Regions from separate parts of the Bacillus sp. WC2507 genome, predicted to be linked through region 3. Evidence: riboswitches for the same ligand, from Rfam matches in the RefSeq annotation. Region 3 holds a riboswitch; each other region holds the start of a gene.
What was found. Region 3 has a riboswitch for S-adenosylmethionine ahead of ACUN28_RS00520 (peptide ABC transporter substrate-binding protein). Riboswitches for the same ligand answer to the same signal wherever they lie in the genome.

Region 1 (4,685 bases), 3.7 Mb from region 3:
ATTTTTGAACTAACTGCTTGCTCCGCTGGACGATCGTTTGCTTTTACAAATAATACTTTTGACATTTTTTTATTCCCCTCTACTTTTGTATTTTCTTCTTTTTTACCAAATAACGAGCTAAATAATCCCACTTTCTTCACCTAAACTTTCTTATCATATTCATTATTCATCATCATAAAAATTCTTATTCTAATAAAAAGTTCCAATTGATACCTTAAATAAAGCTAATCAAAACTTTTTGTTATTTAATTACCTTATGTAAGTGATTGTAATATAGCCACTTACTTTAGTCAAGTAACTTTTAATATTAATTTAAATCTCGAATTAAAAATATTAACTAAAATACAATTGAACACCAAATACGACTTTATTACTTGTATAATAAACTTAGAGAGGAAAATTCATATTTAGAAAGGATTTATTCATGAGCACTATAGAAAAGATTCAAACTTTTATTATTCTTTTTGCTGTTACATGCGGCATCATACTTGGACAATTTAATGTCATACATATGTATTCAGACAAATTTATTGTTCCCTTCTTATTTTTCATGCTATATGGATTATTCCTCAGCATCCCTTTAAAAGAAATAAAAAATGGATTTCGTAATTTAAAATTTGCTGGAACGAGCCTTACTATTAATTTTGTATGGACACCTCTCCTCGCTTGGGGATTAGGAGCACTATTTCTTTCCGATCATCCAGCACTTTGGGTTGGATTTATTATGTTAATGGTTACTCCATGTACAGATTGGTACTTAATCTTTACTGAAATAGCGAAAGGTAATGTAGCACTTTCTACAGCGATTTTACCGGTAAATTTAATTTTGCAAGTACTACTCCTTCCCATTTATTTATTTTTATTTGCTGGTGTTATGAAGACTGTAGCAGTTTCTGTTTTAGTAGAAAGTATTGTTATCGTAATCGTCTTACCATTTTTACTTGCACACGCTACAAAATTCATTATGAATAAAATGAAAAAAGCTGAAACACTCGAGAATAAACTCATTCCGTTTTTCAGCTCTGCCCAAATTGTATTTTTAAGTTTAGCAATAGTAGCGATGTTTGCATCACAAGGAAAATATTTACTACAAAATATGAAAGTCGTTTTATTATTACTCATTCCTGTTCTATTGTTCTTCATCATTAATTTTGTACTCGGACAATTTATCGGACGCATGATGCGTTTATCTTATAAAGATACAGTAAGTCTAAACTTAACAACTTTAGCAAGAAACTCACCTGTTGCACTCGCTATTGCTGTGACCGCTTTTCCAGACGAACCTCTTATCGCTCTCGCGTTAGTTATTGGACCGTTGATTGAACTGCCAGTACTTGCTTGTGTTTCACAAGTGTTGTTGCTTATTAAGAGAAAACAACAATATACATAATAAAAAACGTCCTGTTATGGGACGTTTTTTGTTTTTGAAAAATTTCATACAACACTTATTTCTTATTTATCATCACAAACGAAATAACTGAAACTAAAAACGTAATAATACCAATTATAATAAATAGAATAGAAGCTGAAATTGACTCTAATGAATACCCTGTTATTGCAATTCCAACTGGAGTTGATACCAATAATAATGAATTTAAAAAACCAAAAAATCTCCCTTGCACTTCATTTGGAATTAATTTTCTATACAGTACTCCAAAATATACATTACTCACTCCAAATGCAATTCCTGATAAAAAATAATAAACTGAAAATAATACCGGATTTAACGTCGTACCCATTGCAGCATTAAAAATCCCCATAATAGCAGTACATATAAAAGCAGTCGTAATCGTTTTATATGTACGAATCTTTTTAGTAATAAATGCTCCTATTAAAATCCCTATCGGTGATGCCGCAAAAACTATACTATACCATCCCGTAGAAAGGTCCATTTCTCTAACAACTATTACTTGTAGTGAAAGCATACACGCCGCTCCAAGTAAATTAATAACCACAGCGCTCATAAGCAATGTTTTCAATGATTGATTACTATTAAATATGGAGAAGCCCTCTTTAAAGTCTTCGTAAAAAGGCTTTTTCTTTTCTATTTTCAACTCACGTGGAAATTTGATGTTCATTAAAATTAAAAAAGATATAAAGAATGTGAGTGAATCTAATACAAATACTCCATGAAAACTAAAAATACTAATTAAAAAACTCGCCATTAAAGGAATGGCAACCGATATGATTTGTATTGATATTTGCCTCAGTGTAATCGCCTGTTGAACATGCTTTTCTTCCACATATGTTACTAATGCTGCATTTGAAGCTGGTGTAAATAAGGCACTCCCCATCGAACGTATAATAAGTAAAAGTAGTAACGGAATGTATAGCATTTTATTGTAAAATGCTATAACTGCAATTAAAATCATAACGATACATCTCATAACATCCGCAATTATCATAAGCTTTCTTCGCGACATTCGATCTGCTAACGTTCCTGTTACAGGTGCAAACAGAATTGCCGTCGTTGCTATTGCAATGTTTACCCCAGAAACAAGTATTGGAGAATTCGTTAATTTCATTACCCATAACGGTAAAACGAGCGTAACCATTGAATTGCCTATCAAAGAAATACAACTTGCTAAGAAAAAATACGAAAAAACTTTATTGCTCCAAATACTATCACTAGTGCTATCCTCTTTTAAACTTCCAACTTGATTATTCACTACGCCCTCCGGTTTCTTCTTCTATATTTTCTTTAATTCTTTCGCTTCTGTATCACCACCTTTCTAATTCTCCATTTATATGACAAAAAACCTTCTTCAAAATAAGAAGAAGGTTTACTTATACCCATTTTCTTATCTATTAGGACTTTTAGACCCTACAGGATTTAGCACCTTTATTTAACATTAGGTTGCTGAGGCTTCGAAGGGCCAGTCCCTCCACCTCTCTTAATAAGAAGTTTCTTATTTAATTATCTAAATTCATTATATTTTACATCAAAATAATTTCAATATGTTTTTCTATACAGTTAAAAGAAGATGACATCTATCATCCTCTTTTAACAATTTTGTCGTTACGTTAATAAAGCCTTTCTAATTAAAAATTAAAGGAAACGTAAATATAACGAAAGCTGCCCAAAGTCCGTAGATTGGCAAATACTTCGTGACGGCATCTTGGATAGCTCTCGGTCCTGATTTGTTTTGTAGAAAACGCATATAGGAAAACATAATCCAAATGAGATTTGCCCAAATCAGTATGTTTACGCCTAAAACAGCAAGTCTATTAGGTGTAATACCGTAAGAAGAAAGTCTGAATACGATAGCTGATAATGCCACAGTGTCAATAATAAGCGCCAAAACAATTAGGGCACAATTTATATAATCTGAAATGTTCTTTTTCTCGTCTGAGTCACTCTCAACGATAGAAAATATAGTAACAGCCAATACACCAAGGAGTATTCCGTTGAAGGCCATTAGGAAATTGCGGTCCAAGAACGGATTTTTCCCAACCCATATAACCGTTATAAGATAGATCAACAATGTGATCAGGACGAGCGGACTAAAAATTTTAGATATGTATGGTGTAATATTTTTAGCAAGTTTAAGATTCATTGATACTAAATATGCAGCCACTACAGCGAGAGCGGCAGCTCCAAATAAAACAACATTACTAAAATAGAATTCTCCTATATCCAAGTCAACAAAGCTAAATAATCGCATAGTGAATACTGCTAGTATCATTCCACTCACTGCCATGCTCGCGTAGAGAAGACAATATTCTAAATTAAATTTAATATAAGCTAATCTTGTACTGCCTTTTGAATATTCATTTCCCGTAAACGCAAGTCCTACTAAGACCCATAACAATATAGGAAGATGTAAATACGCAAGGATACTGCTGTCTTTATAATTTAATGGCAACATATTAAGATACAACCCGGCAATTAAGAACAACGCTGCAAGGAAATAAATAATACTTTTTTTCGGCGTATTATTGTAAATAAAATAAGCAGCAATAAAAGGAATTACACCAAAAGCTAGGTTAATTGGAGCGATTGCTTCCTGCTCGACAAAGTGGAAAATGATTCTGGTACTTAGCCCAGCTAGAATAGCTAGCATGCCCATGAATAAGAAACCTTTTTGAAACAACGATTTTTTTTCTTTATTTGCCGTCTCCTTGAAATGCAACCTTTCATACCAAGCACCTAGAACCTGAGAATCAGGGTTTTGGGCCCATGCTTGTGAGAATGACTTTTTAAAAGATTTCGGATCTTTTCTATACATTCTCTCCAACTCATGAGGGTTATCCATATTTTCAATAATCACATTGTTAATGTCCATATTTATACCTCCTCTAATTTTAAAAATAACGTTGTTACCTTTTCTATAAAAAGCACCACACTTATTTACTCTGTTTTTGATTTTAATATAAATTTTATCGTTTTACAATAAAATTTTATTATTTTAGATAATATTTTTATTGCATATTTTCACATACATCAGTATAAAATACTTTCAGTTGTGCTCTTAATTGCTTATTTTTCCTTTATATAAAAGAAATGATAAAGATACTATAAACATCCTATTTAATACTATCTTTTCAAATATTTTTTATTGTTAGCACACAAAATCCTGTAATTACAAAATAAAAAAGCATGACATAAAGTTGTCATGCTCTCTCTTTTCTATCCATATTTTTTAAATCTAACCTTTTACAAAACCTTGTATTTGCTAAAGCCA
Region 2 (4,685 bases), 5.1 Mb from region 3:
TACGATAAGCTATGATATTATGTTACAAGAAATTGAAAGGATAAATGGATTTGTTAGTGAATTGATGTTGTTAGGAAAGCCGAAGCCAACAAATTATGAATTGTGTAATATACGAGAAATCCTTCTATATGTTGTGCAGCTAATGGAAAGTTATGCAGCGCAATATAGAGTACAATTTCATTTGCAAATAGAGGGGAATTTACCAGCTATAAACGGTGATGATAAACAATTAAAACAAGTGTTATTAAATATTATTAAAAATGGGATAGAATCTATGCTAGAAGGTGGAGACATTCATATCCGTGTATACGAAAAAACTGAAGGACATTTATGTATTTCTATCGAAGACCAAGGATCTGGTATAGAGAGCGAGAAGTTAGAGAAAATCGGTAAAGCTTTTTACACAACGAAGGAGAATGGTACAGGACTTGGGTTAATGATTACACATAAAATTATTAAGGAGCATCAAGGAAGTATCTCCATTCAAAGTAGTGTGGGAGTAGGAACGAAAGTGGAAATTTATTTGCCAACAGTGTAGCGTAGTAAAAGAAATTATTTTTCAGAAAAGTGTTCTTGTTGTGTAAATATAAACATTTTATAAAATGTTGCAAGAAGGGTTTTTTTTTAAAAATACTTCGTTTATAATGGAGGAAAATATCGACATGAGATTGTTTTCTCATGTAACGGTTTAGTAGTGTTATGAAAAGATAAGAAGGGGTGCACGCGCATCCTTTTTTCTATGCAGATATGATGAGAGGGGTGGTATGATGGAATTAACATTAAATTCGACTGTATGTTTACACACGATTCAATTTCGAAAAGAGCAAAAGAATTATATTGTAAAAGATACAATTACAGGAGAAAAATATGAAATGCCGCCACTTTGGATTGATGCATTGGCAATGATGCGTGACGGTTTTTTATTGGGGGAAATTGAGGAGAAATTAAAAGAAGAGTATCCGGCCAAAGAAGTGGATATGTTAGCATTCACGAGGCAACTGTTAGAGCTAGAACTTGTCGAAATGGTAGATGGAGAAGAGATAGCTTGTACAAAGAAGAAAGAGAAAGATTATTTAGCTTGGGTACGCCCTCGTGTTGAACAATTATTTCTTAATTTAAATAAAAAATATAGAAGCAAAGGTCAATGATGATCTTTGCTTTTTTTATAGACTGTGTTTAAAAAATAACAGCGAATGCTCTTGCAAAAGCACCGTCACTATCTTTAATTTTTAAAGGTGCCGCTGAGAAAAAGAAACGTTTCGTGTTAATGGCATCTAAGTTTGTTAAGTTTTCAATTAAATAAATATTATTTCCAAGTAGTATGTGATGAATCGGTGATGTTTCTGTCGTTACCTCATCAGGAGAAATAAAATCTAAACCGACCGATTTTACTTTTAATCGAACTAGTTCTGTAGCTAATTCTTCGGAAAGATAAAATGCTTCTTTCTCATAAGCTTCTGTATTCCACTTAGTAGATAGGTTGGAATGGAAAATGATAATATCACCTTCTTTTATGTCAGCATTATACAATACTTCCTTAGGTAATTTTCGCTCTTGAATATGAGTTACATCGATAAGAACGGCCTCGCCTACAAATTGATCAAGGGGTAATTGATCGATGGTTGTTGCACCTGAAATGAAATGTGCAGGAGCATCGCAATGCGTGCCAACATGAACGACAGAATGAAAATCTGTAACTTGATAGCCTGTCTCTTCAACGTTTGTAATTGCTTCTAGTTGGATTTTTGGTGTTCCAGGAAATTGAGACATATTGTTTTCAAATGTTTGTGATAGATCAATTACTTTCATTTTACATACCTCCAATATATGTTTTTCAAATAATAAAAAGCCCATCCTTCATAATCAAGAAAGATGAGCTTTACATACTAGTTGAGTATTATCTTCCAAAATGCAATGCATTTTGCAGGAATTAGCACCTATTCAGTTTGTATAAACTGAGGTTGCTGGGCTTCAAAGGGCCGGTCCCTCTGCCTCTCTTGATAAAAGGTATATTTAATTTTAAAGTTCGGAATATTTACGATATTTAAATTGTAATTCATTTCCTTTTTTTACGCAACACAAAATAGGTATTCACCCAAATAAAGTTGCTCGCATATTGTAGCTTATGTAAATAGAATGCTGCGAAGGAGTGAGTGCAGTGACAGGGAATATATTGAATTATTATGCTGGTGGAAATACAGCTAGAGGATTCCATAATTTATACGACGAGAATTTGAAAGGGCTAGATAGGTTATTTATTTTAAAAGGTGGTCCTGGAACCGGTAAATCTTCTTTAATCAAGGCAATAGGTCGTGAATGGATTGAAAAAGGATACGATATTGAATTTTTACACTGTTCTTCTGATAATAAATCGGTTGATGGTGTAATTATCCCGAAGTTAAAAGTAGGAATTGTTGATGGAACATCACCGCATGTTATTGAGCCGAAAATGCCAGGAGTTGTCGAAGAGTATATTAATTTAGGGGTTGCTTGGGATTCAGATAAATTAAGAAAGCAGAAGGTGGAAATTGAACGATTTGTTTCAGAAGCAAGCAAAGCTTTTCAAGCAGCATACGCTTGTTTTAAAGAGGCATTAATTATACATGATGCGTGGGAGAAAATATATATTAATAATATTGATTTTGATAAAGCGAATGAACTAACAGATGAGCTGATTCAGAAATTATTTACAGATAAAGGAGGGAAACAACCGCTTGTGAAACATCGCTTTTTAGGAGCAGCTACACCGAAAGGAGCAGTTGATTTTGTTCCGAATTTAACAGAAGGGTTATCACATCGTTATTTTATAAAAGGACGCCCAGGCTCTGGGAAATCGACAATGCTCAAAAAATTAGCTAAGGCAGCAGAAGAAAAAGGATTTGAAGCGGAAGTATATCATTGTGGATTTGATCCAAATAGTCTTGATATGGTTATCGTAAGAGACTTGGGTTTTGCAATTTTTGATAGCACCGCACCACATGAATATTTTCCGAGCCGCGAAGGTGATGAAATTATAGATATGTATGCCTTGATTGTGACACCAGGGACAGATGAGAAGTATGCGACAGAAATTCGCGACGTTTCCATTCAATATAAAGCAAAAATGAATGAGGCGATGTCTTTCTTAGCAAAAGCAAAATCAGTTCGTGATAAATTAGAACGAATTTATATTGCTGCTATGGACTTTTCAAAAGTGGATGCATATAAAGAGGAGATTCAAAAAGAGTTTGAACGAATTGCGGTTAGTGTAACAGAAAAGAACAAATAGGGATTTTTGAACTGTCAGAATTTTTCTGACAGTTATTTTAGTATGTAGTAAAATGAGTAATATATTTGTCGAATTTCCAAGGAAATAATCAAAAAATGGAGATGGTAAGAAATGAGAGAGAAAATTGAGCTGGAGTTAGACAGAATTGAAAAAGAGAATGATGTAAAAATTTTATTTGCAGTAGAATCAGGGAGTCGTGCGTGGGGATTTCCATCGAAAGATAGTGATTATGATGTTAGATTCGTTTATATACACCCTGTGGAATGGTATTTATCAATTCATGATAAACGAGATGTAATTGAATATCCGATTAGTGATGATTTAGATATAAGTGGCTGGGATATTAAAAAGGCATTACAACTATTCGCAAAGTCAAATCCAGCTTTACTCGAGTGGATTCGATCACCAATTTTTTATTCGAAAAACTCTCATTTTCCAGAGCAGCTTCAACAAATGAGTGAAAAGAATTTTGATCCAAAAGCAACGATATATCATTACTTACATATGGCATCAAAAAATTATCGTGAATTTTTGCAAGGTGAGAATGTAAAGTTGAAAAAGTACTTTTATGTATTACGTCCTATTTTAGCTTGTAAATGGTTAGAAGAGAAATCGACTTTGCCTCCCGTAGAATTTGATCGGTTGATTACAGAATTATCATTAGAACGTAGCGTGTTAGATGAAATTGAAAAGTTGTTAATAAAGAAAAAAGCAGGTACTGAAGTAGATGTTGGATTGAAAATTCAGGTGCTAAATCAATTCTTAGAAGAACAAATTCATTACTATCAGCAATACGTGAAAAGGATTGAAAAGGGATTAGGGATCGATATTGAGAGTTTAAATACATTGTTTCGAGATATGCTGTTTGAAGTATATGAAAAAGAGCACAAGTGAGTTTGTGCTCTTTTTTATTTTGCAGGAATAAAAAAACAGATATAGATGCGAGAAGACCTGCGAATGAGAATAAGTAAAAATTCCACGCTAAGTCATATTGCATTGTCTACTCATTATCAACTCGTTTTAACGGTTGATCTGCTGGACCTTCCATAACATCCCCATCAATTGAAAAGCGGGAACCGTGACAAGGACAGTCCCAAGTACAATCACCATTATTCCATTCAACTTCGCAGCCGAGATGTGTACAAGTTGTATCGACAATATGTAATTTTCCATCTTTGTCTTTATAAGCACCTGCTCGTTTCCCGTTAACATGAACGACAGATCCTTCACCAACTTCGAGATCTTCTGGCTTACGTAATGCGGTTTCAATCTTTCCTTCAATTAAATGTTTCGCAACATCAATGTTCTGGGAGAGGAACGTTTTTATATCTGGATTTGCATGGAAGCGTGATGGTGCATACAGCTCTTTATATGGGCTGTGGACTTTTAGAATGGAATCCTTCAGTAAATGAGCGGC
Region 3 (4,685 bases):
CTGAAGGTCTCAAAACTTTATATGAGTATAATTTTTCAGAGGCAATTCAAAAAGCAGTAGAAGCAACAAACAAAAAAGCTAGGGGGAAATAATATGAGTTTAACAAGTTTAAAAGACTATACAACATTACATAACGGTGTAAAAATGCCTTGGTTCGGTTTAGGTGTTTTTAAAGTAGAAGATGGTTCAGAAGTAATTGATTCTGTAAAAGCAGCAATTAAAAATGGCTACCGCAGCATCGACACTGCAGCAATCTATCAAAATGAAGAAGGCGTTGGACAAGCGATTCGTGAATCAGGTGTTTCACGTGAAGAATTATTTATTACATCAAAAGTATGGAATAGCGATCAAGGATATGAAACAACACTCCAAGCATTTGAAACTACATTAGAAAAATTAGGTCTAGAATATTTAGATTTATATTTAGTACATTGGCCTGTAAAAGGGAAATATACTGAATCATGGAAAGCATTAGAAAAGCTTTATAAAGATGGCCGTGTTCGCGCTATCGGTGTGAGTAATTTCCACATTCACCACTTACAAGACGTATTTGAAATTGCTGAAATTAAGCCAATGGTCAACCAAGTGGAATACCACCCACGTTTAGCACAAGAAGAATTACATGCTTTCTGTAAAGAACATAACATTCAGCTTGAAGCTTGGTCGCCATTAATGCAAGGACAGCTACTGGATAACCCAACATTACAAGACATTGCTACAAAATATAATAAATCAACTGCACAAATTATTTTACGCTGGGATCTACAAAACGAAGTTGTAACAATCCCTAAATCTATTAAAGAACATCGCATTATTGAAAATGCAAATATATTCGATTTTGAATTAAGTGCTGATGACATGAAAGCAATTCAAGCTCTAAATGAAGATCGTCGCGTTGGTCCAGATCCAGATAACTTTAACTTCTAGTAGAAAAACCACTGCCATATGCAGTGGTTTTTACGTTAAATAAAACTGAAAATTTAAACTATATTCCATCCGGTTGACACTTCATTATCCAAGGTGTAAGATTTTGAATTATCAAAGAAACACAAAAATTAATAAAATTTATTCGTTTACTCATTGTATCAAGAGAGGTGGAGGGACTGGCCCTTTGAAACCTCGGCAGCAGGTTCATTTTGAATACTGTGCCACTTCCTGCAAGCTTTGTGCTTGAAAGATAGAATGAGGGACTTCGTTTATATACGGGTGCATAACTTGTACGTAAAAATCCCTCTTTCTCAATACGAAAAGAGGGATTTTTTATTTTTCATTTCCCTCATCATCATCCAAACTTAATTATTTAGGAGGAAAATCAAATGAAAAAGAAGTTTGTACCCGGTATCGCATCAGTTGTAGGAGTAAGTATTTTATTAACTGGTTGCGGTAGTTATAAAAACGAAGCAAGCGGAGCAAATGCAAAAGGCGAGGCACCTAGTAAACAGGTTTTAAACTTATCTTCACCTACTGAAATACGAACAATGGATACAGCTCGTGCTACAGATACTGATTCTGGTCAAGTGATGAGAAACGTATTTGAAGGCTTGTATAATCTTGGTGAAGGTAACAAACCTGTCCCTGGTGTTGCAAAATCTCATGAAGTAAGTGGCGATAAAACGAAATACACATTCCATTTACGAGATTCAAAATGGTCAAACGGTACGCCTGTTACCGCGAAAGATTTCGTCTTCGCTTGGCAAAGAGCTGTCGATCCAGCAACAGCCTCTGAATATGCATTTTTATTCTTTGATATTAAAAACGCAACAAAAATTAACAACAAAGAACTTCCAGCCGACCAACTTGGTGTAAAAGCAATTGATGACCATACGTTTGAGGTAGAATTAGAGCGTCCTGTTCCGTATTTTATTAGCTTAACAGCGTTCCCAACATTTCTACCAATTAACGAGGAATTCTTTAAAGCACAAGGTGATAAGTACGCTTTAGAAGATAATGCAATCTTGTACAATGGAGCTTTTACACTAAGCGATTGGAAGCATGAACAAAGCTTTAAATTCAAGAAAAACCCTAGCTATTGGGATAAAGATACTGTCAAACTAGAAGAAATCAATTTTAACGTCGTAAAAGAAAAATCTACAGAAGTAAATTTATTCGAATCTAAACAATTAGACCGTATAAAACTAACATCTGACTTCGTTGATAAATATAAAAAAGATGCCAACTTTAAAGAACGCCCGAACGTAGGGGTCCAGTTTTTACGTATGAATCAACAAAACAAAGTACTTCAAAATGTTTCTGCACGCCAAGCAATCGATCAAACAATTGATCGAAAATCCTTTGTAAATACGTTATTAAATGATGGCTCTACACCAACCTTTAGTCTCGTGCCGAAAAACTTTACAAAGGGGCCTGACGGAACAGACTTCCGTACTGCAAACGGGGATTTAACAAAAATCAATACAAAATCTGCACAAGAATTGTGGAAGAAGGCAAAACAAGAGCTTGGTTCTGAAAAGATCACATTAGAATTATTAACAAGTGATGGTGACCTTGAGAAGAAAACTGGCGAGTTCTTAAAAGGGCAACTAGAAAAGAATTTAGACGGATTAACAGTAAATGTAAAACCACAACCGCGTAAACAACAAGTTTCACTTTTATTAAAAGGTGACTACGAAATCGGAATTGACGGCTGGAGCCCTGATTTTGCGGATCCAATTACATTCCTTGAACTATTTACAACGAATAACCCTTACAACTTAGATCATTACTCTAATAAGGAGTTCGATGAAACAATAGCAAAAGTGAAAACAACTTTAGCTGGTGATGAAAAAGCTCGCTGGGAAGCATTACTGGCATCCGAGAAAATATTATTTAAAGACTCTGTTATCGCTCCTCTTTACCAAAAAGGTGAATCTTATTTAGAACGTTCTTATGTGAAAGGAATTGTGCAAGTAGACTTTGCAGGTCAATTAAACTTCAAATGGGCACAAATTGAAAAATAAAAGGCAACCTGAATTGAAGTTTTTCTACCCATACCAATTGTTTTATTGGAAAAATGTATCAAAAGCGGATTTCTCATTAGGAGAAAATCCGCTTTTTCAATATATTATTTTTAAAAAATAATACTCCATTTTTTATTATTGACATATAGTTCTTTCCAGTGTTAATATTCTAAATAATCAAAGAAACTAAATATTTAACCATCAAAATATAATGTCTTCTACGTTGAAACATATAACGATAGATTATAGTTCAACATGTATATACATATAGAACACCTGATGACCTACATGCACATTTTTATAATAGGTTTTCTCTTCTTCTATAGTTACACTTCAAGACATGGACATTATGACGTTACAAACAACACATTTAGGGAGGAACGAACAATGAAGAAAAAAGTTGTACCTGTTGTTGCATCTGTTTTAGGGGCAAGTCTATTACTAACTGCTTGCGGGGGAAATAAAGATAATGCAAGCGGAGCGAAAGCAAATGATAAAGCACCTGATAAACAGGCCATTAACTTATCATTCGCTTCAGAAATTCCAACAATGGATGTTGCAAAAGCAACGGATGGTGAATCCATGAACGTAATGCGAAATGTTTTTGAAGGTTTATATGCAATGGGAGAAGATAATAAACCGATTCCGGGTGTTGCTGAGTCGGTTGACGTTAGTCCCGATAAAACAAAATATACATTCCACCTGCGTGATTCAAAATGGTCAAACGGTACTCCTGTTACAGCAAAAGATTTCGTCTTCGCTTGGCAACGTGCCGTAAATCCTGATACCGCAGCTGAATATGCATTCTTATTCTTCGATATAAAGAATGCGAAACAAATAAACCAAAAACAATTACCGGTTGATCAATTAGGTATTAAAGCTCTTGATGACAAAACTTTAGAAGTACAACTAGATCGTCCTGTTCCCTACTTCTTAAACTTAACGACATTCTCAACATTCTTACCAATTAATGAAGAGTACTTAAAATCTCAAGGTGATAAATACGGTTTAGAAACAAATCATTTAATTTACAACGGTGCTTTCACATTAGATAACTGGAAACATGAACAAAGCTTCCAATTGAAAAAGAATCCTAACTATTGGGATGCTAAAACGGTAAAATTAGAAGAAATCAACTTCAATGTCGTTAAGGATAAATCTACAGAAGTTAACTTATATGATTCAGGACAAATTGATCGTGTTGCTTTGACTGCGGAGTTTGTTGATAAATATAAGAGCGATCCAAACTTCAAAGAACGAGCTGAAGTTGGCATTCAATTTTTACGACTCAATCAAAAAAATGAAACATTAAAAAATCAACATGCACGCCTTGCTATTAACGGCGCAATGAATAAAAAGGCATACGTAGAAACAATTTTAAATAACGGCGCTGTTCCAGCTGAAGGAATGGTTCCTGCGAAATTCGCAAAGAGTCCAGAAGGCAATGACTTCCGTAAAGAAAATGGAAATCTAGTCAAAGATGATGTGAAAACAGCGAAAGAAAACTGGAAAAAAGCGAAGCAAGAACTTGGTACTGACAAAGTAACAATCGAACTATTAACTAGTGATAATGCTTTAGCTAAAAAGACTGGTGAATATTTAAAAGGTGAACTAGAAAAGAACTTAGATGGCTTAACAGTGAATTTAAAACCACAACCACGTAAACAACAGTTAAAACTACTATTAAGTGGTGATTATGAAATCGGAATCGATGGCTGGGGCCCTGAC
Region 4 (4,685 bases), 5.2 Mb from region 3:
CTAATTATTTTACGATTTTTTCAAGCTCATCAAGTGAAAGATCTACTGAAATGGAACCATCATTTGTTTCTTTCTTAATTGCATCTGTTACTTCTTTTGAATGATATAGTTCAATTACTTTTTTCAGTGTTGGATCATCTTTATCTTTTGTACGAGCTGCAAAAATGTTAATATATGGCTTCGCATTTTCATTCTTTGGATCTTCTAAGAAAATTGGATCCTTCGCTGGATCTAATCCAGCTTGACCAGCAACACCGTTATTAATAACTGAAGCTGCTACATCTTTTAATACACGAGGTGTTTGCTGTGCGATAACCGGTGTAATTTTTAACTTCTTCGGATTTTCAGCAATGCCGCTTGGGTCTCCAAATAAGCCAAAGTCTTTCTTAAGCTTTAATAATCCAGCTGCATCAAGAAGTTTTAATGCACGAGCTTGGTTCGTTGGATCATTTGGAATCGCAATTTCTGAACCATCTGGAATTTCATTTGCCTTCTTATATTTTTCAGAGTATAAGCCCATTGGTGCAATTTGCGTTGTACCAACAGCTGTAATATCTAACTTATGCTCTTTTTTAAATTGCTCTAAGAAAGCAACGTGCTGGAATGAGTTTAGTTCAATATCTCCATCAGCTAACGCTTTATTTGGCGTTGTGTAATCAGAGAACTCAACCAGTTTAACTTTAATTCCTTCTTTTTCAGCTTTTTCCTTTACAATTTCCCAAGCGTTTCCATCCGTTCCAGTTACACCAATGCGAACTGTTTTCTCTTTTGCTCCTGCCCCCGTGTCCCCACTTGAGCAGCCGCTTAATGCTGAAATCCCTACGATTGCTGATAATGCAAATGCTAAAATTTTCTTCATTTTCTTTTCCCCTCTTCCTTTTTATGATCTGCGTAAAAAGACTTTCGCAAAGTAGTTTCCTAAGTTTTGAGCTACCTGTACGAGAATAATAAGTAAAACGACCGTTACGAACATAACTGATGTATCAAAACGTTGATAACCATATGTCATCGCTAAGTCACCAAGACCGCCACCACCGACAAGCCCAGCAACTGCAGAAAATTCAATTAAACCAACTGTCATAAATGTAACCCCTAAGATCAATGGCGCTAACGCTTCTGGCACAAGAATTTCAAAAACAATTCTAATTGGTGAAGCTCCCATTGCTTGTGCTGCTTCAATTACCCCCTTCGGAACAGAAACAAGATTTGTTTCAACCATTCTCGCAATACCAATCGAAGCGACTAACGTCATTGGGAAAATTGCTGCTGCTGTTCCAATCGTCGTTCCAATAACGCTTCTTGTTAGTGGGCTTAAAGCTACTAAGAAGATGATGAATGGAACCGGGCGAATTGTATTAATAATGATATTAAGAATAGAAAAGACCCATTTATTTTCTAAAAAGTTTCCTTTTCTCGTTACATATAACAGTAAACCTAGAGGTATACCAAGAATTGTAGCAAATATAAGGGTTACAATTACCATTAAGAGGGTATCCCCCGTCGCATCTACTATGCGTGGCCAAAATATACTCCAATCAACTCGCATGAGCTTCTACCTCCTTCAGCTGCACTTGCAGTCTTAGATGTTGTAATGCTTTTTGAATTTCTTTCTGCTCACCTTGCAGTTCCACAAGTAGATTTCCAAATAGCACATTTTGAAGTTCAATAATATTTCCGTACAGTACGTTTACATCGACGTTATAGTTTTTCGCGATATATGATAGTACTGGCTGCCCTGTCTCTTCACCAGTAAATGTTAAGCGATAAATCTGTCCACCATTTTGAATTTTCCCTAGAACACTTTCCGGTAAATGATCATTAATAATAGAGCGTACAAAGTTTTGAGTTGTCTTTGTTTTTGGTTGTGTGAAAACGTCAAACAGTTTTCCTTCTTCAATAACCTTTCCCTTCTCCATTACAGCTACACGGTGACAAATTTCTTTCACAACATGCATTTCATGTGTAATAAGAAGAATTGTTACATTGTATTCTCGATTTACTTTCTTTAATAAGTTCAAAATTTCTGTCGTTGTTTCTGGATCTAAAGCTGATGTTGCCTCATCACATATAAGAATGTCTGGCGATGTTGCAAGTGCTCTTGCAATACCAACACGCTGCTTTTGTCCGCCTGATAGTTGCTCTGGATAATAGTTTGCTTTATCTTCTAATCCTACAAACTTCAGCAGTTCATTTACTCTTTCTTTTATCTCATTCTTTGGTACTTTCGCTAATTTTAATGGATAAGCAATATTCCCAAACACTGTTCTTGAATTAAATAAATTAAAACTTTGAAAAATCATCCCGATTCTTTGTCTTAGCTTCCGTAATTCTTTCGTCGATAAGGATGTAATATCTTTATCATCTATTGAAATCGTTCCTGCCGTTGGTCTCTCTAACATATTTACTAGGCGTAATAACGTACTCTTTCCAGCGCCACTAAAACCGATAATGCCGAAAATTTCGCCCTTCTCAACTGATAACGTTACATCCTCCACCGCATGAACAGATTGCCCACCTGATTCATATACTTTACTTACATTGTTAAAAGAAATCATTTTTTCCCCTCCTATATGCTGTAAAAACTTGAAGTAGAGCTTTCGAGGTAAAATAAAAAGTGCTCTCCTTCTTATCAACCATAAAGATAAGAAGGAGAGCACTTATATGTACTCGTTCACATCTTCTCATCTTCCAAGCCTTTTATAAGGCTTGCTGGAGTTAGCACGGTATTAAAAAAACCGTTGCTGAGGTATCGTAGGGCCAGTCCCTCCACCTCTCTGGATAAGAATGTATCGATTTAATTGTCGTTTAATTAATTCTCATTATAGAACTCAGAATAATAAGAGTCAATACATTTTTTAGAAAAATATTAATTATTTCTCTATTAAAATTTTTAAATAAAAAATCACAATACAAATAGTAATTTTTAAAGTTATGTAAAATTCTCCTCCTTCATATTTTTTAAAAGGAGAATCCTCTCTATACATTGAATACCATTATTTGAATATGAAATCGGAGGAAGATAAATATATGAAAACAGCTCTTTTACTCGTTGATATTCAAAATGATTATTTTCCGAATGGAAAGATGGAATTGCGTAATCCAGTAGAAGCAAGCGAATATGCTAGCCAGCTGCTACAATTCTTTAGAACGAAAAACGAACCTATTTTTCATATCCAACATGTAGCAATAAAAGATGACGCTACTTTTTTCCTACCAAATACAGAGGGTGTACATATTCATGAAAGCGTACGCCCACTTAGAGAAGAAACCGTTATACTCAAACATTATCCAAATAGTTTTCGCGAAACCGATCTTCTAGAACAATTACAACGTTTAGACATTGAGCACGTCGTCATATGCGGGATGATGACTCATATGTGTATTGATGCTACTGTAAGGGCTGCTTTTGATTTCGGCTTTCCATGTACCGTTATACATGATGCTTGTGCTACAAAAGATCTTTCCTTTAAGAGTGCTACTATACCAGCCGTTTATATTCATAACACAATTTTAGCTAGTTTAAATGGAGTATATGCAAATGTAATGAGTACAGAGGAGTTTTTGGCTACAAAAAAACACTCCCTTCAGTGAGCAAAACCGAAAAGAGTGTTTCTTGTCAAACCATAGATTTTCTTTCAAATTGTATTATACAGGAAATCCTTAAAATGAATACTAAAAAATGTGACTAATAAGTCAACTTTTCTCGTTGATTTGTTTCTATTTACATGTTTATCCTGATATTAATAGGGTTTAGCTAGTTCTAATCACCGAATAGTAATATATGGAAATCACTTTCGGTTCAAATGAATTAGCTTCCCCTATTATAGGGTAAGTTAAAGCATACATTGTCCAAAACGTTAAATATATAACCATAAATGGCCATTGAAAAATAAATCCTATATTTTCAATGGCCATTTACTTTTCGATATAAGCTCTATTATTCGTTGGTTTTGTTGTATCTTTAAAATAACGTTTAATCAAAAACAGAGTTATGTGTAGCAATGGAATAAAAACTACTAATTTATATATATTTGAACGATGAATAACTTACCTATTTTCTTGTGTTTGTTTACACCATATACAAAAAATCAGGGAAAACGTAATCAAAAACGTAACATATTATTTATCTGTTTATTTTTGCTTCTTTTTCAAATACTCTGCACGCAATTTTTCAATTTGCTGCTTTTTATCAAATTTGGCAGGCGTCTGTTTTTCATGAAACTTTGCCACAGCTACCTGACTTTTGTAATCCAATTGATATTTTCCCACTTTGTTCACCTACTTTTCTTGTCTTTAAAGAGAATCTATTCAACAAATATAATATACCTTATTTTACTGAAGTAAACCTTATTTATTAGTTTTTCTACTTATATCTATCTTAATCCGAATATGATTTTATTCAACTAATCTGCCCCGTTAGTTTAAGCAGGAAACTTCACAATCTCAATAGAGTAAAGCCTATTGGTATTAAAATTTTTTGGACAATCTATGGTTGGTTTTTAGTTCTTTAGAGAATTTATTGTTTATTAATTTTATTTTAGCTTAGTGGAAAATGAAAAAGCGTATATAAAATAGACAATATATATAATTAATTTGTAGACCCATTCATGCTTTAAACCACATATAGAAATTTTTTCAAAAAAAAGAGATCTTCGCAGACTGCGAAGATCTCTTCTACTATTTCT

Region 1: it holds a riboswitch for S-adenosylmethionine, as region 3 does, so the genes downstream of both, ACUN28_RS20130 (MFS transporter) here and ACUN28_RS00520 (peptide ABC transporter substrate-binding protein) in region 3, are expected to answer to the same signal.
Region 2: it holds a riboswitch for S-adenosylmethionine, as region 3 does, so the genes downstream of both, ACUN28_RS27450 (cyclase family protein) here and ACUN28_RS00520 (peptide ABC transporter substrate-binding protein) in region 3, are expected to answer to the same signal.
Region 4: it holds a riboswitch for S-adenosylmethionine, as region 3 does, so the genes downstream of both, ACUN28_RS27700 (methionine ABC transporter ATP-binding protein) here and ACUN28_RS00520 (peptide ABC transporter substrate-binding protein) in region 3, are expected to answer to the same signal.

Annotation. Positions count from the first base shown of each region.
Region 1 is NZ_JBQXPN010000001.1:3,804,003-3,808,687, forward strand. It holds gene ACUN28_RS20120 (FMN-dependent NADH-azoreductase) at 1-131, opposite strand, end outside; gene ACUN28_RS20125 (arsenic resistance protein) at 425-1,390, shown strand; gene ACUN28_RS20130 (MFS transporter) at 1,446-2,669, opposite strand; SAM riboswitch class I at 2,799-2,904, opposite strand; gene ACUN28_RS20135 (DUF4153 domain-containing protein) at 3,039-4,286, opposite strand.
Region 2 is NZ_JBQXPN010000001.1:5,228,341-5,233,025, reverse strand. It holds partial or broken gene ACUN28_RS27460 (ATP-binding protein) at 1-538, shown strand, start outside; gene ACUN28_RS27455 (hypothetical protein) at 768-1,148, shown strand; gene ACUN28_RS27450 (cyclase family protein) at 1,177-1,809, opposite strand; SAM riboswitch class I at 1,895-2,007, opposite strand; gene ACUN28_RS27445 (PRK06851 family protein) at 2,159-3,268, shown strand; gene ACUN28_RS27440 (nucleotidyltransferase domain-containing protein) at 3,380-4,162, shown strand; gene ACUN28_RS27435 (FAD-dependent oxidoreductase) at 4,269-4,685, opposite strand, start outside.
Region 3 is NZ_JBQXPN010000001.1:87,033-91,717, forward strand. It holds gene proC (pyrroline-5-carboxylate reductase) at 1-92, shown strand, start outside; gene ACUN28_RS00515 (aldo/keto reductase) at 94-927, shown strand; SAM riboswitch class I at 1,080-1,184, shown strand; gene ACUN28_RS00520 (peptide ABC transporter substrate-binding protein) at 1,317-2,957, shown strand; gene ACUN28_RS00525 (peptide ABC transporter substrate-binding protein) at 3,345-4,685, shown strand, end outside.
Region 4 is NZ_JBQXPN010000001.1:5,281,200-5,285,884, forward strand. It holds gene ACUN28_RS27690 (MetQ/NlpA family ABC transporter substrate-binding protein) at 5-859, opposite strand; gene ACUN28_RS27695 (methionine ABC transporter permease) at 881-1,546, opposite strand; gene ACUN28_RS27700 (methionine ABC transporter ATP-binding protein) at 1,536-2,555, opposite strand; SAM riboswitch class I at 2,679-2,785, opposite strand; gene ACUN28_RS27705 (cysteine hydrolase family protein) at 3,028-3,591, shown strand; gene ACUN28_RS27710 (hypothetical protein) at 4,132-4,269, opposite strand; gene pruA (L-glutamate gamma-semialdehyde dehydrogenase) at 4,685-4,685, opposite strand, start outside.